Regions from separate parts of the Buttiauxella sp. AC142 genome, predicted to be linked through region 1. Evidence: predicted binding sites of a transcription regulator. Region 1 holds the regulator's gene; the other holds the start of a gene.
The links. Region 1 encodes PurR, which represses purine synthesis genes. Its sites were predicted from a motif close to CANGCAAACGTTTGCNTG; they were not measured.
Positions count from the first base shown of each region.

Region 1 (16,467 bases):
GCAACACTATTCTGGTCGTACAAAAACAAGGCGACACTAAATTCTCTGCGGGTCAACGTGTGAGAATCGCTAGTAACGGCAGCCAGACCACTGTTTCACCGAACTAATTAATGCTTCTATAAAGCAGAAAGCCTCGCTTTGCAGCGAGGCTTTCGATAAAAAAATCATTCTTTCGTCTGTAAATCAACGATGTTTTTTTCCAGCCGGTTTATCAGGTTAAGCAACAGTGTCTGCTCTTCGGGGCTGATACCCAACAGAATTTCATCGCGCGTCTTTTTGATAACCGTTTCCATCTCAGTGATGATGGGATCTGCCCGCTCAGTGAGTTTAATACGCTTCGCGCGACGGTCGTTCGCACAAGTCTGACGAGAAATAAGACCTTTCTCCTCAAGTTGATCAAGTGTTCTGACCAATGATGGTTGCTCAATGCCGATCGCTTTGGCCAGTTGAATCTGTGACTGCTCGGGCGGCAACTGATGAATATTGTGCAACGTAACCCAATGCGTTTGTGTCAATTCAAGTGGTTTCAGGCGATGGTCAATCAGAGCACGCCAAATGCGCACCAATCGTGCCAGATCTGATCCTAATGGCGATTCCAATTTCATCTCCTTATAATTAGCTTGCTAACATATTATACTGATTTTAAACTACTGTGCAGGCTTTAATTGAAAAAACAAAATCCTTATTTTTGCTGACGTTATGCAACCAGCTATACTTTTAGTTTACATCTAAGTCAGGGGAAACGGCAGTCGTCCCCGGAATTTTAAAGGATTATCTGACGTGAGCTTTAATTTACTGACCTCAGGCTTACCCATTCAGGACCTGATTTTGGGTGCTTCTATCTACTTTCCCCCTCTTTTTAAAGCGGTTCTTGTTGGTTTTTTTATCTGGCTCATCCTGCATCATTTGTTACGTGACTGGATGTATTCCGGCGAAATCTGGCATCCGACATTAATGGATTTGTCGTTATTCTCACTCTCTGTCAGTGCAGGCCTGGTCATTCTGGTGGTGTGGTAAAGCATGAATATGAAAACAATTAAGTATTTTTCCACGCTGCTGGTTTTTGCTGTAGCCATCGTTGTTGGCTGGATGTTATGGAATTATTACATGCAATCACCGTGGACGCGAGATGGGAAAGTTCGCGCAGAGCAAGTCAGCATTACGCCGCAAGTTTCAGGGACCATTACAAAGCTTAATATTGAAGATAATCAGTTCGTCAAAGCGGGTTCGATTTTGTTCACCATTGACGTCACGCCTTACCACATTGCCGAACTCAACGCGCAGGCGCAGTTAGCCCAGGCGCAGTCCGAACTGGGCAAAGCCAGCAACGAAGCCAAACGCCGTCGTAATTTGCCGCGCAACTATATTTCTGCCGAAGATATGGACACCGCCAACATCAATGTCAAAGCCGCTCAAGCCGCAGTAAAAGCGGCTGAAGCCACGCTTGAACAGGCAAGATGGCAGATTACGCAAACGACCGTGACCGCGCCCGTTGATGGCTGGGTGACGAATCTTTCAACACGAACCGGCAATTACGCCACCGCCGGGCAGCCGGTATTTGCGCTGGTCGATAGCCACTCTTTTTATGTTGTTGGTTATTTTGAAGAGACCAAACTTCGCCATATCCAACCCGGCAACGCCGCGCAAATCGTGTTGTATAGCGGCCATGTTCCTTTAAGCGGCAAAGTGCAAAGCATTGGCCGCGCCATCTACGATCAGAGTGTTGAAAGCAACAGCAATTTAGTGCCGGATATCAAACCCAACGTGCCCTGGGTGCGACTGGCCCAACGTGTTCCGGTGCGCATCAAGCTCGATGAGATTCCGCAAGGAGTCACATTAGTATCCGGCACCACCTGCACTGTATCCATTAAGCACTGACAGCGCTGATGAAACTCTCAGCGTTGGCATGGCGAAATACGCCCTGGGGCAAAGCAAACGCCGGGCAATGGCGCTACGCCCTGCGTAATGCGATTGCGATGTGTCTGGCATTGACTATCGCTTATTACCTGAATCTGGATGAACCCTACTGGGCAATGACTTCAGCGGCCGTCGTGAGCTTCCCTACCGTCGGCGGCGTGGTCAGTAAAAGTCTGGGGCGCGTGGCAGGCAGTTTGATTGGTGCTATGGCCTCGCTGATTATTGCCGGGAATACGCTTAACGACCCGTGGCTGTTTACTTTTGCTATGGCTGCGTGGCTGGCGCTATGTACGTGGAGCTCAAGCCATTTCCAGAATAACGTCGCGTATGCCTTTATGCTGGCGGGCTACACCGCCGCGATTATCGCTTTCCCGATGGTGAATACGGTTGAAACCACGCAGCTGTGGGATATTACTCAGGCACGTGTTTGCGAAGTTATCGTCGGGATTTTATGCGGTGGTTTTATGATGATGGTGCTGCCCAGCACCTCTGATGGCACCACGCTGCTGAGTGCGCTGCGAAATATGCATGCCCGTTTGCTGGAACACGCGTCGATGCTGTGGAAACCAGAAACCACCGATGCGATTCGCATGGCGCACGAAGGGGTTATCGGGCAGATTCTGACCATGAATCTTTTAAGGATTCAGGCGTTCTGGAGCCATTATCGTTTTCGCCGCCAGAATAATTTGCTCAATTATCTAATTCATCAACAACTCCGCCTCACCAGTGTTATCTCCGGCCTGCGTCGGATGTTGATGAACTGGCCTGACCCGCCAGAAAATTTATGGCCAGTCCTGGAAGCCTTAATTAAAGAGCTGGCGCGGGAGGATACTCATAAATATCACATCGCCCGCCTGTTACAGCAGATTGCCCCTGGGGTCGATGATGACTATCGGTATCAGGCGTTCTGGCATCGTCTGCGTTATTTCTGCTGGTTGTATCTGAACAGTTCGCGATGGTTGCGTGAACTGGAAAATGCGACGCCGGTATCAGAGCTAGAACCACCGAAAACTCCGCCACTGGCGCGGCATACCGATAACACCGAGGCCTTGTGGAGCGCAGTTCGCACCTTCTGCGTAATCACCGTGACCGGAGCCTGGTGTATCAGCACCCAATGGGATGGCGGGAGCGGTGCGCTATCGCTGGCGGCAATAAGCTGCGTGCTCTATTCGTCTGTCGCCTCGCCGCTTAATTCGCTCACCTTGCTGATGCGCACATTGCTGTGGCTATCGCTATTTAGCTTCCTGGTGAAATTCGGCCTGATGGTGCAAATCACCGACCTCTGGCAGTTCCTGATTTTCTTATTGCCGCTGCTGGCGACCATGCAGTTACTCAAGCTACAACAACCCAAGCTGGCGGGCTTATGGGGGCAACTGATCGTTTTCATGGGTTCGTTTATCGCAGTGACCAACCCGCCGGTTTATGACTTTGCAGATTTCCTGAATGATAATCTGGCAAAAGTGATAGGCGTGGGCCTTTCGTGGGTGGCGTTTTCCATTCTGCGACCGGGTTCAGACACGCGGAAGAGTCGCCGCCATATTCGGGCCTTGCGACGTGGTTTTGTCGATCAGTTAAGCCGCAAACCCGTCCACACGGAAAACCAATTTGAATCGCTCGCCTATCACCACATTAGCCAACTGAGTAACAGCAAAGATGAAACGGCGCGCCGCTGGCTGTTGCGTTGGGGAGTGGTGTTATTGAACTGCTCGCATGTAGTCTGGCAATTGCGGAGTTGGGAAACACGGTCCGACCCGCTTTCGCAGGTGCGTGATGTATGTATTCATACCTTGCGGGACGTGATGAGTGAACGTGGGGTTCAGCAACGATCGCTGGCAGCAACGTTGCAGGAATTACAGAAAATGTCGGACACGCTTGCGCATCACCATAATGCGGATGCCCGAGAGCTCGCCGGAATCATCTGGCGGCTTTATTGTTCGCTTTCCCAACTGGAACAAGCGCCACCTGCCGGAACGTTGGCAGGCAGCCACTAGTTTTACTGGATAACGCCGCAAGCGTAGCGCGCCCCACCACCGCCAAGTGGTTTCGGTTGATCGGACATATTATCGCCATCAACATGCACCATTAACGCCTTGCCTTTTACATCATCGAGTTTTTTCAGGCGCGGTGCGGTAACGGGCTGGGTCGCGCTGCCGTCGTTATCAACCACCAGCACGGGTAAATCACCCAGATGACCCACACCCATTGGACCCATATGTTTGCCAGTATGTTCAGGATCAAGATGCCCACCGGCCGCTTCAGCGGCTGAAGGTTTGCCATCTTTCATAGCAGCATCACAGCTGCCTTTGGCGTGGACATGGAACCCATGGTCGCCTGGGGGAAGTGTTCGCAGGTCCGGTGCAAAAACCAGTCCTTTATCGGTCTCGGTGATTTTGACATTGCCAAGAGAGTGACCAATCCCCTCAGCGGTGACGAGATTCATTTGAACGTCGGTGCTTGCAGCCTGAGCGGCTCCACAACTCAATAAGACCAGTAACGCCAGACTCATTCGCTTCATATTTATCTCCCGGATTCATGTTTACCCTGTTAAGCATAGGCCAGACAGGTGGAATCCTCCGGGAGATAACTAATTTTGCGGGTTATGGCACGTCGTAACCCAGAGCGGCTTTACGAATGCGGAACCATTGTTGACGGCTCATATCCAGGCTCAGAGAATGAATGGCTGAACGCACACGTTCAATTTTACCGGAGCCGATAATTGGCAACGGTTTAGACGGCAAACGCATCACCCATGCGTAAACCACTTGCTCGATAGTTTCAGCACCCATCTCATTTGCTACCGCTTGTAACTCATCACGCAGCGGCTGGAAGGCTTCGTCATTAAACAGGCTACCACCGCCCAGACATGACCATGCCATCGGATGAACGCGCAACTGCTGGCATTGATCCAGCGTGCCATCAAGAATAGTCGGCTGATGTACCGGAGAAATTTCCACCTGATTGGTCGCCAGCGTAAACGGCAGACGCGATTGCAACAATGAAAACTGAGCGGGTGTAAAGTTTGATACGCCAAAGTGACGCACTTTGCCGCTCTGATGCAGCATAGTGAACGCTTCCGCCACTTCGTCAGCATCCATTAAAGGATCAGGACGGTGAATTAACAGCAGGTCCAGATAGTCAGTGGCCAGGTTCTGAAGTGACTTTTCCGCGCTGCTGATGATGTGAGATTTGTCGGTGATGTAGTGCCCCAAAGCGTGATCGGGTTTTGCCGTGGTAGCAATCCCACACTTCGTAACGATTTCCATTTTTTGACGCAGATGCGGAGCCAGGCGCATTGCCTCGCCAAACGCGGCTTCACATTGATAACCACCATAGATATCAGCGTGGTCAGCAGTGGTAATACCCAGGTCGACATGCTCTTCAATAAAGCTGGCCAGTTGAGGGGCGGACATATTCCACTCCATCAAACGCCAATACCCCATCACCAGACGGGAAAGTTCTGGTCCCTGCGGGGAAATCGTAATGCGCTGTACCATAAAGCCTGTCCTCAGTGTTAAATGAATTCTGCGACTGAGTATAGAGGGATCAGGGAATTAAAAAAGTGAAGGTTGTTGCGGTTCTTCGGGGGATGCGCTCTTGTTTGCACGTAATTTACGCATTAAACGCTGGCGGCATAAACGTAGCACTTCTTGTTTTTGCCCATCGCTCAGTTGCTGCCACTGAAAGCGCTCGTCACGACTGCGCATACACCCACGGCAAAAGCCGCGCTCATCTGACTGGCAGATCCCGCGACACGGACTTTGTATCGGGAAAAACTCTAACTGTTCAGACACTCGCCAACCTCTTCAAGCACATTGCTTCAATTGAAGCCTGACACGCAGAATGTTGCAAGCGATGCGGTGAAATTAAGGTTCGCCTAATCTTATTAAATTAGTCTACGTCCATTATATTCGTGTCGTACGGGCGTTATGGAAATCAATAAAAGGTTACGGTGTAACGACTCCAGATTTAACCTGTGCTGTGCCCTTTTCTTTACTTTGATTAATTCACTGTTCATAAAACGCGCATGGGACATCATTGCCGCGGACTCATTTCACAGCTGGATATTCGCCATTTCCGTGCCCGTGGTTTTGTTCAGCGCCTGGTTATCCCTCTTCAATATGATTAATTTTCCGTGGATACGTAAGCCACTGCTGGTGATATTGGTGATGGGTTGTGCGGCGAACAATTACTTTATGTTTACCTGTGGTGCAGTCATTGACTCTCATATTGTAAGTAGCGTCTTTGAAACCGACTCCCATAACGCATCCGGGTTAATAACCCCGCCATTACTGCTCTGGATCGGGCTGGCTGGACTGGTATCCGCATTGTTTCTGTCAGCGATTAAAATCCAGGCTTCACGCTGGTGGTACACCCTACTCATCCGCCTGGTCGGGGTTCTGGCGGGACTGTTGATCATTATTCTGGTGGCTTCAGTTTTTTATAGCGATTACGCATCGCTGTTCATTAGTCACAAAAACATCGTAAAAATTTTCCCCTAAAAACTTGCGTTAGACCGACTGGTCTATTACAGTCTTTCCCCATGAACAGACATCCTGACCATGACACACGCGAACACCTCCTTGCGACCAGCGAGCAGCTTTGCCTGCAGCGCGGGTTTACTGGCATGGGGTTGAGCGAATTGTTAAGCACTGCCGAAGTCCCGAAAGGATCTTTCTACCATTACTTTCGCTCTAAAGAAGCGTTTGGCGTGGCGATGTTGGAGCGCTATTACACGGCTTATAACCTGCGATTGCAGCAGCACTTTTCCTGTGGCGCGGGAACGTACCGCGAAAGATTGTTGGCCTGGTATCAGGAAACTGTTAACTGGTTTTCCCAGCACGGTAGCCTGATCAGCTGTTTGACGGTCAAACTTTCGGCGGAGGTTTGCGACCTTTCAGAAGATATGCGTGCGGCGCTGAATCAAGGCTCGGCACAGATTGTTTCCCAGCTTGCAGATGCACTGGAAAAAGGTCACGCAGAGAAAAGCCTGAAATTGACCGATTCCGCGTTCAACCAGGCTCAGGTGATTTATGCCCTTTGGCTCGGAGCGAGCTTGCAGGCGAAGATTTCACGTAGCGCGATACCGCTGGAATGCGCCCTCGCTCACGTCACTCAATTATTAGCGGAGCCTGTCTCCTGACAGGCTTTTATTTCAGTACTTTTTATTTAATCAAACAGTAGACGACCGGTCTATTAGAGGCGTTTTATATGTCAGCAGATAAATTATTTACTCCACTGAAAGTTGGTGCTATTACCGCCCCGAACCGCATTTTTATGGCTCCACTGACCCGACTGCGCAGCATCGTGCCGGGTGATATCCCTACGCCTTTGATGGGTGAATATTACCGCCAGCGTGCCAGCTCAGGGCTTATCATCAGTGAAGCGACGCAGATTTCAGCGCAAGCGAAAGGTTATGAAGGCGCACCAGGTTTGCATAGCGATGAGCAAATTGCTGCCTGGAAGAAAATTACGGCGGGCGTTCACGCCGCAGATGGCCGTATTGCTGTGCAACTGTGGCATACCGGTCGTATTTCCCACACCAGTATTCAGCCTGGACAGCAAGCGCCGGTTGCTCCATCTGCACTTTCTGCCGGTACCCGCACTTCGCTTCGTGATGAAAACGGCCATGCCATTCGCGTCGATACATCCATGCCGCGCGCACTTGAGCTCAATGAAATTCCAGGCATCGTGAATGACTTCCGCCAGGCGGTAGGAAACGCACGTGACGCTGGTTTTGATATGGTTGAACTGCACTCTGCGCACGGTTATTTGTTGCACCAGTTCCTCTCACCATCTTCTAACCATCGCACCGATGAGTACGGCGGTAGCCGTGAAAACCGCGCGCGCCTGGTGCTGGAAGTGGTTGATGCTGTGAGCAAAGAATGGAGCGCTGACCGTATTGGTATTCGTGTCTCTCCAGTCGGTTCATTCCAGAATGTGGACAACGGCCCGGATGAAGAAGCCGATGCGTTGTATCTGATTGAAGAACTGAACAAACGTGGCATTGCTTATCTGCACATGTCTGAACCAGACTGGGCCGGCGGCAAGCCATACACCGAAGCATTCCGTCAGAAAGTACGCGAATGTTTCAACGGTGTGATCATTGGTGCAGGCGCTTATACCCCAGAAAAAGCAGAAGCATTAATCGAAAAAGGTTTGATAGACGCTGTCGCGTTTGGCCGTGATTACATCGCGAACCCTGATTTGGTTGAGCGCCTGCATCACAATGCAGAACTCAACGCCCAGCGCCCTGAAACCTTCTACGGCGGTGGCGCTGAAGGTTATACCGATTATCCGACCTTATAATCAGAGTCTTCCGTTGATAGCGGCGTTTATTCGCCGCTATACTTACCTCACATTTAGAAATTAACCTTCTAATTCTTCGAGGAATTTATGCGCTTACTTCATACCATGCTGCGTGTCGGCAACCTGCAACGCTCCATCGAGTTTTACACTAACGTACTGGGCATGACCCTGCTGCGTACCAGCGAAAACCCTGAATATAAATACTCTCTGGCCTTCGTGGGCTACGGTCCGGAAACGGAAGAAGCGGTTATTGAGCTGACTTATAACTGGGGCACCGAAAGCTATGATTTGGGCAATGCTTACGGTCACATCGCGCTGAGCGTTGATAATGCAGCCGAAGCTTGCGAACGTATTCGCCAAAACGGTGGCAATGTGACGCGTGAAGCTGGTCCGGTCAAAGGTGGCTCCACCGTTATCGCTTTCGTTGAAGATCCCGACGGCTACAAAATTGAGCTGATCGAAAGTAAAGACGCTGGCAAAGGTCTGGGTCACTAATACCCGAGTAGCGGGCATTTTTGCGCCCGCTACTGCAACCCTCCCTAAAATTTGCCATAATGCGCGCTGCTTTTTCCCCGTACTAAGAGATCCTGATGTCTGACAACACGCAACTGCATAGCCTGTGCGACCGTTTTCGTGGTTTTTATCCGGTAGTCATTGATGTAGAAACTGCCGGCTTTAACGCGAAAACCGATGCTTTACTGGAAGTCGCAGCCATCACTTTAAAGATGGATCAAGACGGCTGGTTATCGCCGGATGAAACCCTGCATTTCCATGTCGATCCGTTTGAGGGTGCAATCCTTCAGCCTGAAGCGCTGGCCTTTAATGGTATCGATCCGCACAACCCGTTGCGTGGTGCCGTCAGCGAATATGATGCGCTGCATGCGATTTTCAAAATGGTGCGTAAAGGCATCAAAGACAGCGGATGCAACCGTGCGATTATGGTCGCCCATAACGCCACATTCGATCACAGCTTTATGATGGCAGCGGCAGAACGCGCATCACTCAAACGTAACCCGTTCCATCCGTTTGTCACCTTTGATACCGCCGCGTTAAGCGGACTGGCATTAGGGCAAACGGTGTTGGCGAAAGCGTGCATCGCCGCGGGCATGCCGTTTGACAGTAGCCAGGCGCACTCTGCTCTGTATGACACCGAGCAAACAGCGCACCTGTTTTGCGAAATCGTCAATCGCTGGAAACGCTTAGGTGGCTGGCCTCTTCCGCTTCCGGCAGAGGCTGAATCTTAAGCATAAAAAAAGCGACCTAAGCCGGTCGCTTTTTTATTAGCACAAAACACATGAGCAAATAATTACTCTGCGTCTGGCTCTTCAGATTTATGCTTCGCTGCGGTCTCTTTAATCAGAGATTGCAACTCACCACGCTGATACATTTCGATGATGATGTCGCAGCCGCCAACCAGCTCGCCATCAACCCACAGCTGCGGGAAAGTCGGCCAGTTTGCGTATTTTGGCAGCTCAGCACGGATGTCTGGGTTCTGTAAAATATCAACGTATGCGAAACGCTCGCCACAGGCAGACAGCGCCTGCACAGCCTGGGCAGAGAAACCACAGCTAGGCAGTTTCGGAGAACCTTTCATATAAAGAAGAATTGGGTTCTCGGTGATCTGTTGTTGGATTTTTTCAATAGTGCTCATTGCTTGCTTCCTCAAACCAAGTACTGGCATTAGCCTGCCATTGTAGCGATTGACACCCTCTCCAGAAAACACCATTTTTTACAGGGTTTCTCTGTGCTGCGCGATGGAGGGACAACATGCATCAAGAATAACACTTTTCCCGCAGCGGGAAATCAGGAAATAACTATAAGCACGATCAATAAATAGCCTCACAACCATTAGTTTGGTCATTTTTTTTGCGTTCGGTAACGAAACAGGAAGAGGAATCGAAAAAGGTTATTAACTTTATTGCGCCTTATGGATTAGAATCGGCGGGTTTCGCAAAATCATACACGGGCATGATGGTATTTATCATGCATTTATTTTAACCAGGGGAATGTCGAGTGGCGCGGATAACAAAAACATCTATCACGCTCTGTGCTCTGCTATTTACCTTGCCGTATATACCATTGACGCAGGCGTCTGAACACGCTCGTCCCGTGGTCGCGCAAAAGGCGCACGTTGTGAAATCCACAACGAAGAGCACAGAAAAGAACAGTAAGAGTAAACAGAAAACCACTACCGCCAGCAAGAAAAGCACCACCACCAAGACTGCAAGCAAGAAAAAAGAAACCGCTGCCGCGAAAAGTAAAACCGTTAAAAATGCCAGCAGCACCAAAACCAAGAATCTTGCCAAAACCGACCGCAAAAAATCCTCTCAGCTCGCAAAAGTCCAGCCTGTTACTTTCACCGAAAAATGCAGTAAACCTCGCAAAGGTTACAAAACGCGTTGTGTGAAAGTTAAAGCAGAGCATCCAACGACTATTGCTCAGGCGCATAAAGTCCGCGTGCAAAAAGCACAAAAAACGGCAATGAATAAATTGATGGGCCAGATTGGCAAACCGTATCGCTGGGGAGGCACGTCGCCAAATACCGGTTTCGATTGCAGCGGTCTGGTTTACTACGCTTATAAAGACCTGGTGAAATTCCGCATTCCGCGCACCGCGAACGAGATGTACCATCTGCGTGATGCTTCTTCAGTAGACCGTGGCGAACTGGAAACAGGCGATCTGGTCTTCTTCCGCACCCGTGGTCGCGGCACCGCTGATCACGTTGGCGTGTATGTTGGCAATGGCAAATTCATCCAGTCACCTCGCACGGGTCGCGATATTCAAATCACGTCTTTAAGTGAAGATTACTGGCAGCGCCATTATGTGGGTGCCAAACGCGTTATGACCTCAAAAACCATTCGTTAATCCCTCTTCGTAAAAACTCGCACTTGCCCTTAAACGGGTAAGTGCGTTTCTCTTTTGCTTTTCCTTTCAATTTGTTAACCTAAACCCGCACTAAAAGTGTTTATTTAACAATAGATACCCTAACTCATTTGAGTCAACGATGCGGCTCGAAGAATGATGGGTAATAAGGAGTTTGCAATGTCGTTCGAATTACCTGCACTACCATATGCGAAAGATGCTTTAGCCCCGCACATCTCTGCCGAAACGCTGGAATACCATTACGGTAAACACCATCAAACCTACGTCACTAACCTGAACAATCTGGTTAAGGGCACCGCGTTTGAAGGTAAAACTCTGGAAGAGATCGTTCGTACTTCAGAAGGCGGCGTATTCAACAACGCAGCACAGGTGTGGAACCACACATTCTACTGGAACTGTCTGGCGCCAAACGCAGGTGGCGAACCAACAGGCGCACTGCTGGAAGCCATCAATAAATCTTTTGGTAGCTTTGCTGAATTCAAACAGCAGTTTACCGACGCGGCTATCAAAAACTTCGGCGCGGGTTGGACCTGGCTGGTTAAGCAAGAAGATGGCGCATTAGCTATCGTTTCAACGTCTAATGCCGGCACCCCGCTGACCACTGCGGCAAAACCGCTGTTGACAGTAGACGTATGGGAACATGCTTACTACATCGACTACCGTAATGCTCGCGCAGGCTACCTTGAGCATTTCTGGGCGCTGGTGAACTGGGAATTTGTTGCGAAGAATCTGGCAGCGTAAAACCTAAAAGATATGGGCCGCGATTGCGGCCCATTTTAATCAGTGCAGTACGGCAGTTAACGCGCCACAGACGATCAGTGCCAGAACAATGACCGTTGTGGTGATTGAAAATTTCAAATCTGTGCTCATCAATAAACTCCTTTTAATTACCTTACAATCGGTGTGTCAGAGTGATTTTCCCACAACCAGAAATAAAAATCCTCCTGGTTTTAACCTGATATCGCTTTTCCCTCTTCCACTTTTCTTCCGGATAGGCCAAAATCCCTCGCTAATTTATTGCGTACCATCAATTCTATGCCCTCCTTCCGTTTTATGTCGCAATCCCGGCATACCCGCAACCCAAACGTTGCCTCAGGAGTCAGTGTACGCAAACGTTTAACATATTAGTTATCAGGAGTTTACGATATGGCCTGGAGTGAAATTTAATGGCGACAATCAAGGACGTGGCGAAGCGCGCAAACGTTTCCACTACAACCGTATCACATGTGATTAACAAAACTCGCTTTGTGGCGGAAGAGACTCGCAATGCGGTCTGGGCGGCAATCAAAGAATTGCACTATTCACCTAGTGCCGTCGCACGCAGCCTTAAAGTTAATCACACCAAAACGATTGGTCTGCTTGCCACTTCCAGCGAAGCCCCTTATTTCGCCGAGATCATCGAAGCCGTGGAAAATAGCTGCTTTGAAAAAGGCTATACCCTGATTCTGGGCAATGCGCACAACAACTTTGAAAAACAGCGCGCTTATTTATCAATGATGGCGCAAAAGCGCGTCGATGGCCTGCTGGTGATGTGTTCTGAGTATCCGGAATCACTGCTGACAATGCTCGAAGAATATCGCCATATCCCCATGGTGGTGATGGACTGGGGCGAAGCTCGCGCAGACTTCACCGACTCTGTGGTCGATAACGCGTTCCACGGCGGTTATCTGGCCGGGCGTTATTTGATTGAACGCGGCCACCGTGAAATTGGCGCCATTCCTGGCCAAATGGAACGTAACACCGGCGGCGGTCGTCACGCAGGCTTTATGAAAGCGCTGGAAGAAGCCGGTATCGCCATTCCAGAAAACTGGATTGTTCAGGGCGACTTTGAGCCAGAGTCTGGGTACCGCGCGATGCAGCAGATTCTCGGCCAGTCTCATCGTCCAACGGCAGTCTTCTGTGGCGGGGATATTATGGCGATGGGCGCGATTTGTGCCGCTGATGAAATGGGTCTGCGTGTGCCGCAGGATCTTTCAATTATTGGCTACGATAACGTGCGTAACGCCCGCTTCTTCTCGCCAGCACTGACCACCATTCACCAGCCAAAAGATTCGCTGGGTGAAACGGCGTTTAACATGTTGCTGGACAGAATCGTCAACAAACGCGAAGAGTCGCAGTCCATTGAAGTGCATCCGCGCCTGATTGAACGCCGCTCCGTAGCCGACGGTCCGTTCCGCGATTACCGCCGCTAAAATAGCGTAGGTCGTACAGCAGCGTCATCCGACAGTTCTGACGTAAATGGTGGATGACGCCTGCGGCTTATCCACCCTACGAACTCTGTGAAGCAGCGCTGTCAGGCTCCTGCAACCACTCCTGATTCATCGTTTCGCTATCTCCCAGATAATCTAATAACCAGGCTAGCGCGGGTGACGCATCATTTTGCTTCCACGTCAGGCAACACGCGGCATCCGGGAATGGGTTATCCAGCGTCAGCTCGCACCATTTACCGGAATCTACCCACGGCCTTGCGATATGCAATGGCACCATACCGATACACAAACCTGCACTCAGGCAATCGGAACCCGACTCCCAATCTGGCACCACTACACGCCGCTGGTTATCCAGCAGCCAGGTAATACGCTTTGGCAAGGAACGCGAGGTATCTTCCAGAACCAGCGACGGCCAGGCACGTAAGTCGTCATCACTTAACGTACCGCCTTGTACCGCCAGGGGATGATTTGCAGCCACCACGCAACGCCAACTCAGTGTCCCCATGTCCCGGAAGGCAAAACGCCCACCGACAGGAATGGCCTGCGTTGCGCCAATCGCAACTTCAACGCGCCCATCCGCCAGCGCGTCCCACACACCGTTAAACACTTCCTGATAAATATGCAGCTCGATATCCGGGAAATGGCGGTAGAAATCCAACACCAGCTGGCGCGTGCGTTCGGGTTTTACAATATTATCGACCGCAATCGCCAGGTGTCCGCGCCATCCATTTGCGATCTGCTGGCACTGCTGCCGTGTCGTCATCATTTTTTTGATAACAGAGCGCCCTTCCTTCAAAAAAAAGACGCCCGCGGGGGTTAATTCGACATCACGATGACGGCGTTCAAACAGCGGAACAGCTAACCATTCTTCCAGTTGCCGTACCGTATAGCTGATGGCAGACGGAACGCGGTGCAACTCCTGTGCAGCACCGCTGAAGCTGCCATTGCGCGCCACCGCATCTATCACTTCCAGCGAATATTCAGACCACATTTTTCTGCTCACAAATTTTTTGAACGCAATAGACAAATATTAGCGTTTCACAAGCGTAATTGCACTCCGTACACTCTCGCGGCAATCAACCTGCAAGATAAATCAAGAGAAAAACATGCAACCATCAAAAGGATTTCTTATCTGGCTGGCCGGATTAAGTGTGCTGGGGTTCCTCGCCACAGACATGTATCTGCCAGCTTTCGCGGCTATTCAGCAAGATTTACAGACCGATGCTTCCGCGGTGAGCGCAAGCTTGAGTTTGTTCCTCGCCGGATTTGCGTTCGCTCAGTTAATGTGGGGGCCGCTGTCTGACCATTTCGGCCGCAAACCTGTGTTACTGGCCGGGTTGAGTCTGTTTGCCATCGGTTGTATCGGCATGTTGTGGGTCGAAAGCGCCACCGCGCTGCTGGTCCTGCGCTTTGTACAGGCCGTTGGCGTGTGTTCTGCGGCGGTGAGCTGGCAGGCGCTGGTAACGGATTACTACCCGGCAAACCGCGCAAATCGTATTTTCGCAACAATTATGCCGCTGGTTGGTTTGTCTCCGGCACTGGCACCGCTGCTCGGTAGCTGGATTTTGACGCACTTCGACTGGCAGGCGATTTTCGCCACCCTGTTTGCTATCACCCTGGTGTTGATGATCCCAACGCTGCGCCTGAAACCACGGACTCAGCATCACCCGCAAACTGAAGACAACAAAGTCAGCTTTATGTCGTTGCTGCGCAATCGCGTATATAGCGGCAACGTATTGATTTATGCCGCTTGTTCCGCAAGCTTCTTTGCCTGGTTGACCGGTTCCCCATTCATCCTGAACGATATGGGTTACAGCCCGGCGGCAATCGGCCTGAGCTACGTGCCACAAACCATTGCCTTCCTGATTGGCGGTTACGGTTGTCGCAGCGCGCTGCAAAAATGGAACGGCAAGCAAATGCTGCCCTGGCTGCTGGCTTTATATACGCTGAGTATTTTCGGCACCTGGGCGGTTTCGATAAGCGGTCACGCGACCCTGACGCTGCTGCTGATCCCATTCTGTATCATGGCAATAGCCAACGGCGCAATTTACCCTATCGTTGTCGCTTCAGCACTGCTGCCATTCCCGCAGGCCACGGGTAAAGCCGCTGCGCTGCAAAACACGCTGCAATTGGGCCTGTGCTTCCTGGCAAGTTTGATGGTTTCCTGGCTTGTGGCAACGCCGCTGCTGACGACCACCAGCGTGATGCTGGTGACCATTGCGCTGGCAATGTTAGGTTATCTGATGCAGCGCCGTAAAAATGCAGAGGTCTGGCAACCTGCTGAATCCGATGCGCATTAATGATGTTAGTGAATAACTTAGCGTGCTAACAATATTTCATTGAATCACTAAACAGGCGAGCCTATACTCATTAACGGCTCGGTTGTCAGCATAATTATAATGAAATCGTGACGGGAGCCTTTGTGCTCCCGTTTGTTGTTTTGAGAGCTTTTTTTGTGGGCACTCGCCCCTTTCTCTGTTCTACGTCGGATATCAGGCTCACGGTTTTTTCCGTGACATTTCTCACATGCCCAAAATAGCGTCTACGCTGTTTGAAGGTTCCTCACACAATGGTGATGGAGAAGCTATGAGTTCATCGTGTATAGAAGAAGTCAGCATAAGAAATAACCCGTGGTATCGAATTGTTAACGAAATGCTCGCTAAGGCTGGAGTGGAAATAAACGGCCCACGCCCTTTCGATATACAGGTTAAGCACCCCGATTTTTTTAAACGCGTCCTGCAAGAGGGTTCACTCGGGCTGGGTGAAAGCTATATGGACGGTTGGTGGGACTGCGAGCGTCTGGATATATTTTTCAATAATGCCATTCGTGCCGGACTCGAGGATCAACTTCCCCGCCATTTAAAAGACACGCTACGCATTGCCGCTGCCCGGATAATGAATCTGCAATCTAAAAAACGCGCCTGGATTGTTGGCAAAGAACATTACGATCTCGGCAACGATTTATTTAGCCGCATGCTTGATGAGCATATGCAATATTCCTGTGGTTACTGGAAAGAAGCCACCACGCTCAGCGATGCGCAGAACGCCAAACTAAAAATGATCTGCGATAAACTGCAACTGGAACCGGGAATGACGCTGCTGGATATTGGTTGCGGCTGGGGCGGTCTTGCGCAATATGCTGCCCGACATT
Region 1 is NZ_CEEDCH010000001.1:2,320,929-2,337,395, forward strand. It holds gene slyB (outer membrane lipoprotein SlyB) at 1-107, shown strand, start outside; gene slyA (transcriptional regulator SlyA) at 165-599, opposite strand; gene AC0IWZ_RS10690 (DUF1656 domain-containing protein) at 781-1,017, shown strand; gene AC0IWZ_RS10695 (efflux RND transporter periplasmic adaptor subunit) at 1,021-1,878, shown strand; gene AC0IWZ_RS10700 (FUSC family protein) at 1,887-3,908, shown strand; gene sodC (superoxide dismutase [Cu-Zn] SodC) at 3,911-4,432, opposite strand; gene AC0IWZ_RS10710 (aldo/keto reductase) at 4,515-5,411, opposite strand; gene AC0IWZ_RS10715 (DUF1289 domain-containing protein) at 5,469-5,708, opposite strand; gene AC0IWZ_RS10720 (phosphoethanolamine transferase domain-containing protein) at 5,844-6,416, shown strand; gene AC0IWZ_RS10725 (TetR/AcrR family transcriptional regulator) at 6,458-7,057, shown strand; gene nemA (alkene reductase) at 7,126-8,223, shown strand; gene gloA (lactoylglutathione lyase) at 8,311-8,718, shown strand; gene rnt (ribonuclease T) at 8,814-9,467, shown strand; gene AC0IWZ_RS10745 (Grx4 family monothiol glutaredoxin) at 9,530-9,874, opposite strand; gene AC0IWZ_RS10750 (C40 family peptidase) at 10,237-11,088, shown strand; gene sodB (superoxide dismutase [Fe]) at 11,266-11,847, shown strand; gene cydH (cytochrome bd-I oxidase subunit CydH) at 11,887-11,976, opposite strand; gene purR (HTH-type transcriptional repressor PurR) at 12,273-13,298, shown strand; gene punR (DNA-binding transcriptional activator PunR) at 13,375-14,307, opposite strand; gene punC (purine nucleoside transporter PunC) at 14,423-15,616, shown strand; gene cfa (cyclopropane fatty acyl phospholipid synthase) at 15,903-16,467, shown strand, end outside.

Region 2 (16,467 bases), 2.3 Mb from region 1:
TTTGCGAGCGCTGTGTGGCTACTTGCCTGACAAGTGCGTTATTTCAGGGGTATTTTAGAACATGGCAGAAAAACAAATTGCGAAACGGAATCGTCGCGAAGAAATACTTCAGTCTCTGGCCCAAATGCTTGAATCCAGTGATGGCAGCCAACGAATCACAACCGCCAAGCTTGCGGCGACTGTTGGTGTTTCCGAAGCAGCACTTTATCGACATTTTCCTAGTAAAACGAAGATGTTCGATAGCCTTATCGAGTTTATTGAAGACACTCTGATTACCCGTATCAATCTTATTCTGAAAGATGAGAAAAATACCCACGCACGTTTACGTTTAATCGTTCTCTTGATTCTGGGATTTGGCGAACGTAACCCTGGCCTGACTCGCATTCTGACCGGTCATGCATTGATGTTTGAACAAGACCGACTGCAAGGCCGGATCAATCAGCTTTTTGAGCGCATCGAAGTCCAGTTGCGCCAGGTCATGCGCGAAAAAAAGATGCGTGAAGGAGAAGGTTTCATCACAGATGAATCACTGCTGGCAAGTCTTCTTCTGGCATTTTGTGAAGGGACGCTGTCGCGTTTTGTGCGTAGCGAGTTCCGCTATTTACCGACCGATGATTTTGATACCCGCTGGCCACTGGTTGCCGCACAGCTTCGTTAATTGAAAAGGGCCTTAAAAGGCCCTTTTTCTTATACGCCGTACTGAGTACGGTAATCCTGTACAGCCGCTAAATGCACGGCCATCTCAGGTTTTTCTTCCAGATATTCAACCAGGTCTTTCAGAGTGATGATTGAGATCACTTTGCACTGGTAATCACGCTCAACTTCCTGAATAGCTGAAATTTCGCCACGGCCACGTTCCTGGCGGTCAAGAGAAATTAGCACACCCGCCAGAGAGGCATTGTTCGCCGCAATGATTTCCATTGATTCACGAATTGCCGTCCCTGCGGTGATCACATCATCCACCAGCATCACGCGCCCTTGCAGTGCACTACCGACCAGATTACCGCCTTCACCATGATCTTTTGCTTCTTTGCGGTTAAAGCAATATGGCAGATCAAGCTCGTGATGTTCGGCCAACGCAACAGCCGTAGTCGTCGCAATTGGAATCCCTTTGTAAGCCGGCCCAAACAGCAAATCAAACTCAATCCCCGAATCAACTAACGCGGCGGCATAAAAACGCCCCAACAGTGCCAGGTCGCGCCCGGTATTGAACAGCCCTGCATTGAAGAAATACGGGCTGGTGCGGCCAGATTTCAGCGTGAATTCGCCGAACTTAAGGACCTGCTTGTTAAGCGCAAACTCAATAAACTGGCGCTGATACGGTTTCATGGATTTGCTCCTATAAATTTCATTTATACATTTACCTGAAATAATTCGAGTTACGTCATGGCGAGCGAATACTGCCAACGACAATGAAGCCTGAAGTATCACGGGTATAAAAAAGGCGACTCTCAGAGTCGCCTAAAATTAATTCTCTAACGCCGCCTTCTGCGCCGTTACGATTGATTCAATTCCCCCTCGTGCCAGCGCCAGTAGCGCCAACAACTCTTCATGGGTGAACGGCTCGCCTTCTGCGGTGCCCTGAACCTCAATCATGCGTCCATCTTCCATCATCACGACGTTCATGTCGGTTTCTGCTGCAGAATCTTCAACATATTCCAGGTCGCACAGAGCTTCGCCTTTAACGATACCGACTGATACCGCTGCAACCATACCTTTCATTGGGTTGGTTTTTAATTTCCCAGCAGCAACCAGTTTGTTCAGAGCATCAGCCAGCGCAACACATGCACCCGTAATAGATGCTGTGCGAGTGCCACCGTCTGCCTGCAAAACATCGCAGTCCAGAGTAATGGTGTATTCGCCCAAGACTTTCAAATCCACTGCTGCCCGCAGTGAACGAGCAATCAGGCGCTGAATCTCAAGAGTACGGCCGCCCTGCTTACCTTTTGCTGCTTCACGAGCATTACGGCTATGGGTTGCACGCGGCAACATACCATATTCAGCAGTGATCCAACCTTGACCCTGGCCTTTCAGAAAGCGCGGAACACCCTCTTCAACGGTGGCGGTACAAAGTACTTTAGTATCGCCGAACTCGACCAGCACGGAGCCTTCTGCGTGTTTGGTGTAATTACGGGTCAGGGTGACTGGGCGCACTTGATCGACGCTACGACCTGATGGACGCATGGGGTTATCTCCGGCTAAAACGAATGTGGCTGCGCATTATACGGACTTCGCTCGCTTATTCCTATCCTGTCAGGCCGGGCATGGCTATAATCCCCACATCTATTACAGAATACGGTTACGAAATATGATCCGCAGTATGACCGCCTATGCCCGACGTGAAGTTAAAGGCGAATGGGGCAGCGCCTCCTGGGAGTTACGTTCGGTAAACCAGCGTTATCTCGAAACTTACATCCGCATGCCGGAGCAATTCCGTAGCCTCGAACCTGTGGCACGCGAGCGTATTCGTACCCGCTTAACCCGTGGGAAAGTCGAATGTAACCTGCGTTTCGAGCCCGATACTCGCTCTCAAAGCTCTTTGCTGCTCAACGAAAAATTGGCTAAACAGCTGGTTGAAGCAGCGAACTGGGTAAAAATGCAAAGCGACGAAGGCGAAATCAACCCGGTTGATATTCTGCGCTGGCCTGGTGTGATGTCTGCTCAAGAGCAGGATCTCGATGCCATTACCGCTGAAATCCTTGCCGCATTGGACGGCGCGCTGGACGACTTCATTATTGCGCGTGAAACAGAAGGTCAGGCACTGAAAGAACTTATCGAGCAACGCCTTGAAGGTGTGAGCGGTGAAGTCGTTAAAGTTCGTGCGCAAATGCCAGAAGTTCTGAAATGGCAGCGCGAGCGTTTAGTTGCCAAACTTGAAGACGCTCAAGTTCAGCTTGAAAATAACCGTCTTGAACAAGAACTGGTGTTAATGGCGCAGCGTGTAGATGTCGCTGAAGAGCTTGACCGCCTCGAAGCGCACGTTAAAGAGACGTACAACATTCTGAAGAAAAAAGAAGCTGTTGGCCGCCGCCTCGATTTTATGATGCAAGAGTTCAACCGCGAGTCGAACACCCTGGCGTCAAAATCTATCAATTCAGATGTCACCAATTCAGCTATTGAATTGAAAGTGCTGATTGAGCAGATGCGCGAGCAAATCCAGAACATTGAGTAATGTTCATATTGAACTTTAAGCCCGCGCCATGCGGGCTTTTGTTAGTTGAGCTCTCTTTAAGCAATAATTTAACTAATCCATTTTAAATCCATCCAGCAATAAAAACCCATATATAACTGCCGATAAAAACATTCTTGCATTAGTAAATGTTATCGAAACCGCTTCGCTTTAAAAAAACTCAATCGTGATGTCATTCGCAAAACGTTACCCTCCCAGCGTTTAAATTGGGGGTATCAATGCTGTTACATATTCTTTATTTGGTCGGCATTACTGCCGAGGCAATGACTGGCGCGTTAGCAGCTGGCCGCCGTCGTATGGATACTTTCGGTGTGATTATCATCGCAACAGCCACGGCTCTTGGGGGTGGCTCAGTACGCGATATCCTCCTGGGGCACTACCCTCTGGGTTGGGTGAAGCATCCTGAATATGTCATCATTGTTGCCGTCGCGGCGGTACTCACAACAGTGTTTGCTCCTGTAATGCCTCACCTGCGCCGTCTTTTTCTGGTGCTAGACGCCCTGGGCCTGGTGGTGTTCTCGATCATCGGTGCGCAAATTGCGTTGGATATGGGGGAAGGGCCAATCATCGCAATAATTGCAGCCGTGGTAACGGGTGTGTTTGGCGGTGTACTACGCGACATGTTCTGTAAACGCATCCCACTGGTATTTCAGAAGGAATTGTATGCAGGCATTGCGTTCGCCTCTGCGGTGCTTTACATCGTTTTGCAGCACTACGTTTCCAACCAGGACGTCGTTATCATTTCCACATTGATATTTGGATTCACCACGCGTTTGCTGGCATTGCGCCTGCGCCTTGGCTTGCCCGTGTTTCATTACAAGCACGCGGATCACTAATTGCTAAACCCCTGAATTCCCTGCTGCGCCAGAAAAGCCGCAAGGGCCGCGATTTGGGGGTGATTCACAAACTCCACCAACTTTTTAGCTCTCCCGGGACCAATACCGGGAAGCTTTTGCCAGTTTAGTTCATCCCGGGCGACTAAATGCAGCCATTGTGAATCCGGCATTGTCGTGAGTACTGCTCTTGGTAGCGGCAGACCAAATGCCATCAACCATTGTTTAAACGGCAACTGCCGTGTTTTCGTGAATTGCTGCCAAAGTTGCACGGTTTTAGCTGAAGAGAAACCGCTAATTTTTGATAACTCTTCCTGCGTGAGCGCCAACCAGGAAAAGATATGTTCCAGGCTCAATTTTTGTTGAAGTTGCTGCCATGAACTTACGCTCACACCATTTATATTCAGAACAGCGGGAGAGCTTATCCATGCCAGTCGAGCAATAAACTGCTCACGGCACCGGGTTTCGAAATACAAGCAACTTAAAGGCGTAATCATCTCTTTTGATGGAGGTTGCGGCTTATTACGCTGACTGACGCGCCAAACCACTTCATCAACTCGTGGAATCCCTTGCCCAGCAAGACTCACCATCACCTGATCACCAGGCGCGATATCCATAGTCTGCCAACGTTTAACTGAACCGATGTTGACGCGCTTAACTTGTTTATCATCAATCTGTAAAGGGTTCAGGTTTAGGACAACGGCAATTTTTCCAGTGCGTCCAATCGAGAATTGAACATCTTTAACTTCTGCAAGTTGCTGTGCAGGTGGAAACTTCCAGGCTATCACCCATGTCGCTTTACCAGGAAGCCAATGCTTTCCAGCTGGTTCCTGGGATTGGCGAATGACAATCCCATCCGTCACAAACGGTAGGGAGCCCGCAAACCAGGACTCCCGTAGTGTGGTGATATCGCTCATGGATTTAATAGGTTTTGACCATGTTTTAGTCAGTGAGAAACCTGCTTTCTCAAGCGAGTTTAGCTTTTGGTTCATATCAGCGGGGCCATCAGGCCACGCCCAAATAAATATCCCCAATTCCTTGAGTAATCCCGCATCCCCCTTGCGCATCATGGCACCGGCGGCTTTTCCCCTGGCACTGATACTCCCCATTGTTTTCTGTACATGATTTTCCCTTTTCAAGAAAACCTCTCCCTGTAAAACACTGTTAGCCAGCGGACCGGAAAGCATTTTAGGAATGGCATCAATCATTTTGGCTTTTGCCGTCCAGTCCTGTCCTTTCTCGCCATCGCCACGGCTAAGGAGTTTGAGCAAACGACCCTGTTGATAAACCAGTGTTACCGCAACGCCATCCACTTTGGGCTGTACCCAAAGATCTGACTTGCCATTTATCCACTGTGCAACAGCCGCAGCATCCGGAAGTTTTTTAACACCGGTATGAGCAATCGGGTGCAGCACTTTCCCCTCCGTGAAAAGCTGAGGTTCTTGCGGTTGCTCCGCAGGGTTAAAGCAATGCTGCCATTCATTAAACTGACTGCGTAGCCCATCGTAGGTCGCGTCGCTGACAATACTGGTACCTTGTTGGTAATAGGCCCAATCCCATTCTGTTAGCTTTTCGTTCAGTTTTCCCATCTCCTTCTGGGCGTGCACAGGCGACCAGTCAGGGCAGGTTGCTGATGCCACTGAGCTGAGCAAAACCAGCAAACCGATAAGTTTTGTTATCCACAACATAAATCCCTCCATTTAAAACTCAGGAAGGTATAACGCCAGGAAGTAAGCATGACGAATGATGATTCAGCAGAATGCGAGAGGCTTTCACAGGAAGTTAATTTGTTGCAGTAACACGATGTGATCTTTGGAAAGTATTACGCAAAATGGCAGAAATATTGCCATTGAACGTGACAAATTCACCGTGACGGGAAGACGCCGTGTATAATAGGCCGGTATACGCACTTCTTTTTATGCTTACAGAATAAGTTAGAACTCATGGCTCAAGGCACGCTTTATATTGTTTCCGCTCCAAGTGGAGCAGGAAAATCCAGCCTCATCCAGGCTTTGTTAAAGACACAACCGCTGTACGACACGCAAGTTTCTATTTCCCATACCACTCGTGGTATTCGTCCGGGAGAGAAACATGGCGAGCACTATTTCTTTGTGGAAAAGGAAGAGTTTAAGCAGATGATTGCTGAAGACGCATTCCTTGAACATGCGGAAGTGTTCGGTAATTACTACGGCACATCTCGCCATGCCATTGAGCAAGTTTTGGCAACCGGCGTTGACGTTTTCCTGGACATTGACTGGCAAGGTGCGCAGCAAATCCGTGAGAAAATGCCGCAAGCCCGCAGTATCTTTATTCTGCCACCGTCAAAAGACGAGCTGGACAGACGCCTGCGTGGTCGCGGGCAAGATAGTGAAGAAGTCATCACGAAGCGTATGGAACAGGCTGTTGCAGAAATGAGCCATTACGCTGAATATGACTATTTAATTGTCAACGACGATTTTGACACCGCACTGTCAGATTTAAAAATTATCATTCGTGCCGAGCGTCTACGAATGGGTCGCCAAAAAGCGCGACATGACGCTTTAATCAGCAAACTATTGGCAGACTGAGCCCAGTTTCAGTATCATGCCCAGTCATTTCTTCATCTGTGGAGCATTTTAATTATGGCACGCGTAACTGTTCAGGACGCTGTTGAGAAAATTGGTAACCGTTTTGACCTGGTTCTGGTCGCCGCACGTCGCGCTCGTCAGATGCAAACTGGTGGTAAAGATCCACTCGTTGCTGAAGAAAACGACAAAACGACTGTAATCGCACTGCGCGAAATCGAAGAAGGGTTGATTACCAACCAGATTCTCGATGTTCGTGATCGCCAGGAACAGCAAGAGCAGGAAGCCGCAGAATTGCAGGCCGTTACCGCTATTGCTGAAGGTCGTCGTTAATTAGCCTGCGGGTAGCCCTTGTATCTGTTTGAAAGCCTGAATCAACTGATTCAAACATACTTGCCCGAGGAGCAGATTAAGCGACTTCGGCAAGCATACCTTGTTGCGCGTGATGCTCACGAGGGACAAGCACGTTCAAGCGGTGAACCCTATATCACCCATCCTGTAGCTGTTGCCTGCATTCTGGCCGAGATGAAACTCGACTATGAAACGCTGATGGCCGCTCTACTGCATGATGTGATTGAAGACACCCCTGCCACCTACCAGGATATGGAACAACTGTTTGGCAAAAGCGTTGCCGAACTGGTGGAAGGGGTATCTAAGCTCGACAAACTGAAATTCCGCGATAAGAAAGAAGCTCAGGCTGAAAACTTCCGCAAAATGATCATGGCGATGGTGCAAGATATCCGCGTCATTCTGATCAAACTCGCTGACCGTACGCACAACATGCGCACTCTTGGGGCGTTGCGCCCTGATAAGCGTCGCCGCATTGCTCGCGAAACCCTCGAAATTTATAGCCCCCTGGCACACCGTCTTGGTATTCATCACCTGAAAACCGAGCTGGAAGAACTGGGCTTTGAAGCGCTTTACCCGAACCGCTATCGCGTCATTAAAGAAGTCGTGAAAGCCGCACGTGGTAACCGCAAAGAGATGATTCAAAAAATCCTCTCGGAAATCGACGGGCGTTTGCAAGAAGCAGGCATTCCCTGCCGCGTCAGTGGCCGCGAGAAACATCTTTACTCCATCTACTGCAAAATGACGCTTAAAGAGCAGCGTTTCCACTCGATTATGGATATCTACGCTTTCCGCGTAATTGTTCACGATATGGATACCTGTTATCGCGTTCTTGGGCAGATGCATAGCCTCTACAAGCCACGTCCGGGCCGGGTTAAAGACTATATCGCCATTCCAAAAGCGAACGGATATCAGTCCCTGCATACTTCAATGATTGGCCCACACGGTGTGCCAGTTGAAGTGCAAATCCGTACCGAAGATATGGACCAGATGGCAGAAATGGGTGTTGCCGCTCACTGGGCTTATAAAGAGCAAGGCGAAAGTGGCACTACCGCGCAAATTCGCGCCCAGCGCTGGATGCAAAGCCTGCTTGAGTTGCAGCAAAGCGCAGGTAGCTCATTTGAATTTATCGAGAGCGTAAAATCCGATCTGTTCCCGGATGAGATTTACGTTTTCACCCCGGAAGGGCGCATTGTCGAATTGCCAGCGGGCGCGACACCTGTCGATTTCGCCTATGCCGTGCATACTGACATCGGTCACGCCTGCGTTGGTGCTCGTGTCGACAGGCAACCCTATCCGCTGTCACAGTCGCTTAGCAGCGGCCAGACAATCGAAATCATTACCGCACCGGGCGCTCGCCCTAACGCTGCCTGGCTGAACTTCGTTGTAAGTTCGAAAGCGCGAGCCAAAATCCGCCAGATGCTGAAAAACCTCAAGCGAGACGATTCCGTCAGCCTGGGGCGCCGTCTGCTGAACCATGCATTAGGTGGTAGCCGCAAGCTTGCTGAAGTTCCGCCGGAAAATATTCAACGTGAGCTTGAGCGTATGAAGCTCGCCACGCTTGACGATTTGCTGGCTGAAATTGGTTTAGGCAACGCCATGAGCGTAGTGGTGGCTAAGAATCTGCAAGGTGAATCATCGGTAATTGCGCAAGGAAATACACCCGCGCACAGCCACTTGCCTATCAAAGGCGCTGACGGTGTGCTGATTACCTTCGCGAAGTGTTGCCGCCCAATTCCTGGTGACCCGATTGTGGCTCACGTCAGCCCTGGCAAAGGGTTAGTTATTCACCATGAGTCCTGCCGTAATATCCGTGGCTACCAAAAAGAAGCCGAGAAGTTTATGGCGGTCGAGTGGGATAAAGAGACCGAGCAAGAATTCCTCACTGAAATTAAAGTGGATATGTTCAACCATCAGGGTGCATTGGCAAACCTGACCGCGGCAATCAATACCGCAGGTTCGAATATCCACAGTCTGAATACTGAAGAGAAAGATGGCCGCGTTTACAGCGCGTTCATTCGTTTATCTGCCCGCGACCGTGTTCATCTGGCCAATGTTATGCGCAAGATTCGCGTAATGCCGGATGTCATTAAAGTTACCCGCAACCGAAACTAGTGTTATGAATCCTCAACGTTATGCGCGTATTTGCGAGATGCTTGCCAGGCGTCAGCCTGATCTGACCGTCTGCATGGAACAAGTCCATAAACCTCATAACGTCTCAGCGATTATTCGCACCGCTGATGCAGTGGGCGTGCATGAAGTTCACGCGGTTTGGCCTGGTAACAGAATGCGTACCATGGCCTCTTCTGCTGCCGGAAGTAACTCCTGGGTTGAAGTGAAAACACACCGCAATATTGGCGATGCCGTTAGCCATTTGAAAAACAACGGGATGCAAATCCTCGCCACCAACCTTTCGGATAAAGCCGTCGATTTTCGCGAAATTGATTACACGCGCCCGACCTGCATTCTGATGGGTCAGGAAAAAACCGGTATCACACAAGAAGCACTAGCGCTGGCTGACCAGGACATCATTATTCCGATGGTTGGCATGGTGCAATCTCTAAACGTTTCCGTGGCTTCCGCCCTCATTCTTTATGAAGCGCAGCGCCAACGTCAGAATGCCGGAATGTATCAACGCGAAAACAGTACCCTGCCGGAGTCCGAGCAACAGCGACTGCTGTTTGAAGGCGGTTACCCGGTGCTGGCGCGCGTTTCTCGCCGTAAAGGTTTGCCCTACCCGCATGTGAATCAGCAAGGTGAGATAGAAGCTGATGCCGCATGGTGGGCCACAATGCAATCTGCGGAGTAGTCGGATGAAAGGCCGTTTGCTGGATGCCATACCGTTAAGTACGCTTGCCGGAGTGGGCGCCAGCCAGAGCGGTAAACTAGCCAAAATTGGCTTGTATACCATTCAGGATCTTCTTCTCCACCTTCCGCTTCGCTACGAAGACCGCACCCATCTCTACCCTATTAACGACCTTATACCCGGTGTATACGCCACGGTAGAAGGCGAAGTGCTGAACTGTAATATCAGTTTTGGCCGCCGCCGTATGATGACCTGCCAGATTTCTGACGGTACCGGCATCCTGACGATGCGGTTTTTCAACTTCAACGCCGCAATGAAAAACAGCCTCGCGAACGGTAAACGCGTGCTTGCCTATGGTGAAGCGAAACGCGGCACGCACGGCGCGGAAATGATTCACCCGGAATACCGTATTCAGGGCGACCTCAGCACACCAGAATTGCAGGAAACGCTGACGCCGGTTTACCCCACGACGGAAGGTATCCGCCAGGCGACACTGCGCAAACTCACCGACCAGGCTCTGGAATTGCTGGATACCTGCGCCATTGCAGAATTGCTCCCGGCTGATTTGAGCAAGGGAATGATGAGCCTGCCAGAAGCGTTGCGCACTCTGCATCGCCCGCCGCCAACCATGCAGTTAGCCGATCTGGAAACGGGAAAACACCCAGCTCAACAGCGCTTAATACTCGAAGAATTACTGGCTCATAACCTGAGCATGCTCGCGTTGCGTGCGGGTGCCCAGCGTTATCATGCGTTGCCGTTGCATGATCATGACGAGTTAAAAAACCGCCTGTTAGCAGCACTGCCGTTTAAACCAACCGGTGCGCAGGAACGCGTTGTGGCGGAAATCGAACACGACTTAGCACTCGATGTACCGATGATGCGCCTGGTGCAAGGTGATGTAGGATCGGGCAAAACGCTGGTTGCTGCACTCGCCGCACTGCGTGCGATTGCGCATGGCAAACAAGTCGGTCTGATGGCACCAACAGAATTGCTCGCCGAGCAGCACGCCAATAACTTCCGCCAGTGGTTTGCGCCGCTGGGAATTGAAGTGGGCTGGCTGGCAGGAAAGCAGAAAGGCAAAGCCCGTATCGCTCAGCAAGACGCAATCGCCAGCGGCCAGGTGTCGATGGTGGTGGGAACGCACGCGATCTTCCAGGAACAGGTGCAGTTCTCGCAGCTCGCGTTAGTCATCATTGATGAACAACATCGCTTTGGCGTCCATCAACGTCTGGCGCTGTGGGAAAAGGGCCAGATTCAGGGATTCCATCCGCATCAACTTATCATGACTGCCACCCCAATTCCGCGCACGCTGGCAATGACGGCCTATGCCGATCTGGATACGTCCACTATCGACGAGCTGCCACCAGGCCGTACGCCAGTTACCACTGTTGCGATTCCTGATACACGCCGCAACGATATTATCGAACGGGTACGAGAAGCGTGTAGCAATGAAGGTCGCCAGGCGTACTGGGTCTGTACACTGATAGAAGAGTCTGAATTGCTGGAAGCCCAGGCCGCAGAAGTCACATGGGATGAGTTAAAAGCTGCTCTGCCGAATCTGAACGTTGGCCTGGTTCATGGCCGCATGAAGCCTCAAGAAAAGCAGGCCGTGATGCAGGCTTTCAAAGAGGGCTCGATTCATCTGTTGATCGCCACAACCGTCATTGAAGTGGGTGTGGATGTGCCGAATGCCAGCCTGATGATTATTGAAAACCCGGAACGTCTCGGTCTTGCGCAACTCCACCAGCTTCGTGGTCGTGTTGGCCGTGGTGCCGTCGCATCCCACTGCGTGTTGCTTTATAAATCGCCGCTATCAAAAACGGCGCAGCTGCGATTGCAGGTGTTGCGCGATAGCAACGATGGCTTTGTGATTGCACAAAAGGATTTAGAAATTCGTGGGCCAGGAGAATTACTCGGCACGCGTCAGACGGGGAATGCCGAGTTTAAAGTAGCTGATTTGCTGCGCGATCAGGCGATGATTCCAGAAGTACAGCGCCTTGCGCGCCATATCCATGAACGCTATCCCGAGCAGGCAACCGCGCTCATTGAACGCTGGATGCCTGAAACGGAACGCTATTCAAATGCCTGATGCTTAGCCAAAGATTGGCAGCATCAGATACATCTTAATCACCAACGCATTGACAATATCAATAAAGAACGCGCCAACCATTGGCACCACCAGGAACGCCATGTGTGACGGGCCAAAGCGCTCGGTAATCGCCTGCATGTTAGCGATTGCTGTAGGCGTTGCGCCCAGGCCAAAACCACAATGCCCCGCAGCGAGAACCGCCGCATCGTAGTTTTTGCCCATCAAACGATACGTCACGAAGATGGCATACAGTGCCATAAAGATGGTCTGCACCGTCAGAATCGCCAGCATAGGCAACGCCAGAGAAGCCAGCTCCCACAGCTTTAGGCTCATCAGCGCCATAGCAAGGAACAGCGACAAACTGACATTCCCGAGCACGGAAACTGCACGTTCAAATACCCGATAGAAGCCGAGCAGTGAGAGTGTGTTGCTGAGGATAACCCCAACAAATAACACGCAAACAAACGTCGGTAATTCAAAGCTCGTGCCTTGAATGAGTTGGCCCGCAAACTTACCCACGGTAAGGCAGATAGCAATCATCGCAATGGTTTCAATCATCACCATTGAGGTGATCATGCGTCCGACAGCCGGTTTTTCAAAAGCGGTGGGATCAATGCTATCTTCAGGTGTGCCATTTGGCGTGGATGAGTGTTTGACCAGATAACGCGCCACCGGCCCGCCAATCAAACCACCCAACACTAAACCAAACGTTGCGCAAGCCATCGCAACTTCAGTGGCGTTCTGGAAGCCATAGCGCTCGGTAAACAGCTTACTCCAGGCCGCTCCCGTACCATGCCCGCCTGATAACGTAATAGAACCTGCCAGTAATCCCATTAATGGATCAAGACCCAACAGGCTCGCCATACCGATACCGATGGCGTTTTGCATCACCAGCAAACCAACAACCACAACCAGGAAAATACCGACAACTTTGCCGCCCGCACGCAGGCTGGAAAGGTTGGCGTTAAGGCCGATGGTGGCGAAGAAGGCGAGCATCAAAGGGTCTTTGAGGCTCATATCAAATTCAAATTCCCAGCCGACGCTCTTTTTGAGCACCAACAAGGCCAGAGCGATTAAGAGTCCACCCGCTACCGGTTCAGGGATAGTGTATTTTTTTAACAGCGGTATGGTATGGACCATTTTACGGCCCAGTAACAACACGAGAGTTGCGGCAACAAGCGTAGAAAGTGTGTCGAGATAAAACATAGAAGTGCTCCTGTTTGCGCATATTTCTCACAGACGCTTTTAATTATCCTTCACTGGAATTTCAGGGTTTAGAAAAGTCAGCAGCTGGATTTTAACCAAAAAACAGCTGAAAGTTATATAAAAAGGTCGTTATATACACTTTTTATCTTATGAAACTTCGGTAGCAAACGTTTGCTTTTACCATTCAGTCCGCTAAAATCACCGTTTTTTCTCCTGGGGATAATTTCCGATGTCTGTTAATGCTGTTGAGTCAGACGATGCGCAACCGATTGCTAAGACTCATTCCAGTGAATTGATCTACCGCCTCGAGGATCGCCCTCCTCTTCCACAAACACTTTTTGCTGCTGGCCAGCACTTATTAGCGATGTTTGTAGCGGTTATCACGCCTGCGATGTTGATTTGCCAGGCGCTGGGACTTCCGGCTGAAGATACCCAACACATTATCAGCATGTCTTTGTTCGCCTCAGGCGTAGCATCGATTATCCAGATTAAAGCCTGGGGCCCGGTTGGTTCTGGGCTTCTGTCTATTCAAGGCACCAGTTTTAACTTTGTTTCACCGTTGATTATGGGCGGCATGGCATTGAAAAATGGCGGTGCCGATGTCCCGACCATGATGGCCGCACTCTTCGGCACGTTGATGCTGGCAAGCTGCACAGAGATGCTGTTGTCGCGCTTTCTGCATCTGGCTCGTCGCATTATTACGCCACTGGTTTCTGGTGTAGTGGTGATGATTATCGGCCTGTCGCTGATTCAGGTTGGCTTGACATCCATTGGCGGTGGCTACGGCGCGATGAGCGACCACACCTTTGGCGCGCCGAAAAATCTGCTGCTGGCGGGTGCCGTGCTGCTGGTCATTATTTTGCTTAACCGTCAGCGAAACCCTTACTTACGCGTGGCGTCACTGGTTATCGCGATGGCTGTAGGTTATGCGTTGGCCTGGGCGATGGGCATGCTGCCGAACGTCGCGCCATCAACCAATACAGATCTGATCATGGTGCCAACCCCGCTCTACTACGGCCTGGGCATTGACTGGAATCTGCTTATCCCGCTGATGCTGGTGTTTATGGTGACGTCCCTGGAAACCATCGGCGATATTACGGCAACGTCTGACGTTTCCGAACAGCCGGTTTCTGGCCCGCTGTATATGAAGCGCCTGAAAGGTGGCGTGCTGGCGAACGGCCTGAACTCCTGCGTTTCCGCCGTGTTCAACACCTTCCCTAACTCTTGCTTCGGCCAGAACAACGGCGTGATTCAGCTTACTGGTGTTGCCAGCCGCTATGTCGGTTTTGTCGTTGCGCTGATGCTGATTGTGCTGGGCCTGTTCCCGGCAGTAAGCGGATTCGTACAACACATTCCCGAGCCAGTTCTGGGTGGCGCAACTATCGTGATGTTCGGCACCATCGCCGCGTCCGGCGTGCGTATTGTCTCTCGTGAACCTCTGAACCGCCGCGCAATTATGATTATTGCGCTGTCCCTGGCTGTCGGTATGGGTGTGTCTCAGCAACCGCTGATTTTGCAGTTTGCGCCTGACTGGTTGAAGACATTGCTCTCTTCAGGTATTGCTGCCGGTGGTATCACCGCTATCGTTTTGAACCTGATTTTCCCGCCTGAAAAAAATTGATGTATCTCACGCGCTGGTGATTTGTTCTCATCAGCGCGTGTTACCCCTCCTGACAATCCCATCCTTGAGCTATAACGGTAAATGGGGCATAAAACCCTTTACCGAAACTTCATGGGACGGAAGACAATGAAATTTCTCGGAAAGCTAATCATTGCGATATTGGTTGTCGTACTTGTACTGCTTCTTGCTGCTTATCTTTTACTGCAAACCCATTGGGGTGCCGCCCAGGTTAGCAGTTGGGTTAATGAGAAGAGTGATTACAATTTCTCTTTTGAAGAGATGGATCATCGCTGGGCATCACCCACGCACGTCACTCTGACGAATGTCACCTTCGGGCGCAAAGGCCAACCGGCGACGCTGGTCGCAAAGAATATTGATATTGGGCTTAGCTCACGTCAGTTCTCAGAGCCTATGCACGTCGACAATATTCTGTTGCAAAACGGAACGTTAAACATCAGCCCTGACGCCGCCCCGCTGCCATTCCAGGCCGACATGCTGCAATTAAGTGATATGGCCCTCAACAGCCCAAACACCGAATGGGATTTACATGCCCAACGCGTCAACGGGGGTGTAAAGCCCTGGCAACCGACGAAAGGTAAAGTGCTGGGAAGTACCGCAGATATTCAGTTTAGTGCCGGGTCCATGACGCTCAACGGTGTCCCAGCGACCAACGTGTTATTGCAGGGTGCGATTAATAACGAGCAGGTGACGCTTTCCACTATTGGGGCCGATATGGCTCGCGGCTCGCTTACAGGTAACGCCAATCGCCTTGCTGACGGTTCATGGCAAATTAGTAGCCTGCGTTTGAACGATATTCGTCTGCAAACTGAAAAATCAATTACCGATTTCCTGGCCCCGCTTACCACGGTTCCTTCGCTGAAAATTGATAACCTGGAAGTCACCGACGCGCGACTGGAAGGGAAGGATTGGGCAGTAACCGATTTAGATCTGAGTTTGCGCAACCTGACGCTGGCAAACGGCGGATGGCAAAGTGATGACGGCCGGCTGTCAATGAACGCCAGTGATTTCATTATTGGTGCATTACATTTGAACGACCCCATCGTCAACGTCGATTTTAATCAGCAAACCGCTTCGCTACGCCAGTTCACTTCCCGCTGGGAAAGAGGCATGGTTCGCGCTTCAGGCGAGTGGCAACGCAACGAGAAAAAACTCGCGCTCGACGAGCTGGTTTTTGCAGGACTGGAATATACGCTGCCCGCCAACTGGAAAGCGCTTTGGATGGAGCCTTTACCGGAATGGCTAAACTCAGTATCAATTAAAAAACTCACGGCGAACAGAAACCTGGTTATTGATATCGATCCTGCCTTCCCGTTCCAGCTCACGGCGCTGGACGGCACGGCGAACAATATCGAACTGGTACGTAACCACCAGTGGGGTGTGTGGAGCGGAAACTTAACCCTTAATGCAGCAGCCGCCACGTTTAACCGTGTGGATGTTCGCAGGCCGTCTATTTCATTGAATGCAACTGACAGCCAAATCACGATTACGGAATTAAGTGCTTTTGCGGGAGACGGCATGCTGGAAGCGACGGGTGCTATTTCGCAGGCTCCGCAACGCAATGCGGCAATGAATCTTCGCGGGCGCGCGGTACCAGTAAATGTGTTGCAGCAATGGGGATGGCCAGCGGTGCCGCTTGAGGGCAACGGTAATTTGCAGCTTTCAGTGACCGGTAACCTTGCAGCTCAAACACCACTGAAACCCACGGTGAACGGGACATTACAGGCCACCAGCGCCGACGGAAAACAAGTACAGCAAACAATGCAGAATGGGGAAGTACCCGGCGCGTAAG
Region 2 is NZ_CEEDCH010000001.1:4,597,581-4,614,047, reverse strand. It holds gene slmA (nucleoid occlusion factor SlmA) at 62-658, shown strand; gene pyrE (orotate phosphoribosyltransferase) at 688-1,329, opposite strand; gene rph (ribonuclease PH) at 1,468-2,184, opposite strand; gene AC0IWZ_RS21495 (YicC/YloC family endoribonuclease) at 2,309-3,172, shown strand; gene AC0IWZ_RS21490 (trimeric intracellular cation channel family protein) at 3,409-4,026, shown strand; gene ligB (NAD-dependent DNA ligase LigB) at 4,023-5,711, opposite strand; gene gmk (guanylate kinase) at 5,967-6,590, shown strand; gene rpoZ (DNA-directed RNA polymerase subunit omega) at 6,645-6,920, shown strand; gene spoT (bifunctional GTP diphosphokinase/guanosine-3',5'-bis pyrophosphate 3'-pyrophosphohydrolase) at 6,939-9,050, shown strand; gene trmH (tRNA (guanosine(18)-2'-O)-methyltransferase TrmH) at 9,055-9,744, shown strand; gene recG (ATP-dependent DNA helicase RecG) at 9,749-11,830, shown strand; gene gltS (sodium/glutamate symporter) at 11,834-13,036, opposite strand; gene AC0IWZ_RS21450 (nucleobase:cation symporter-2 family protein) at 13,266-14,657, shown strand; gene AC0IWZ_RS21445 (AsmA family protein) at 14,784-16,466, shown strand.
Region 2: a site for PurR is predicted at 13,197-13,214, ahead of AC0IWZ_RS21450 (nucleobase:cation symporter-2 family protein). Genes of this name have one in related genera too.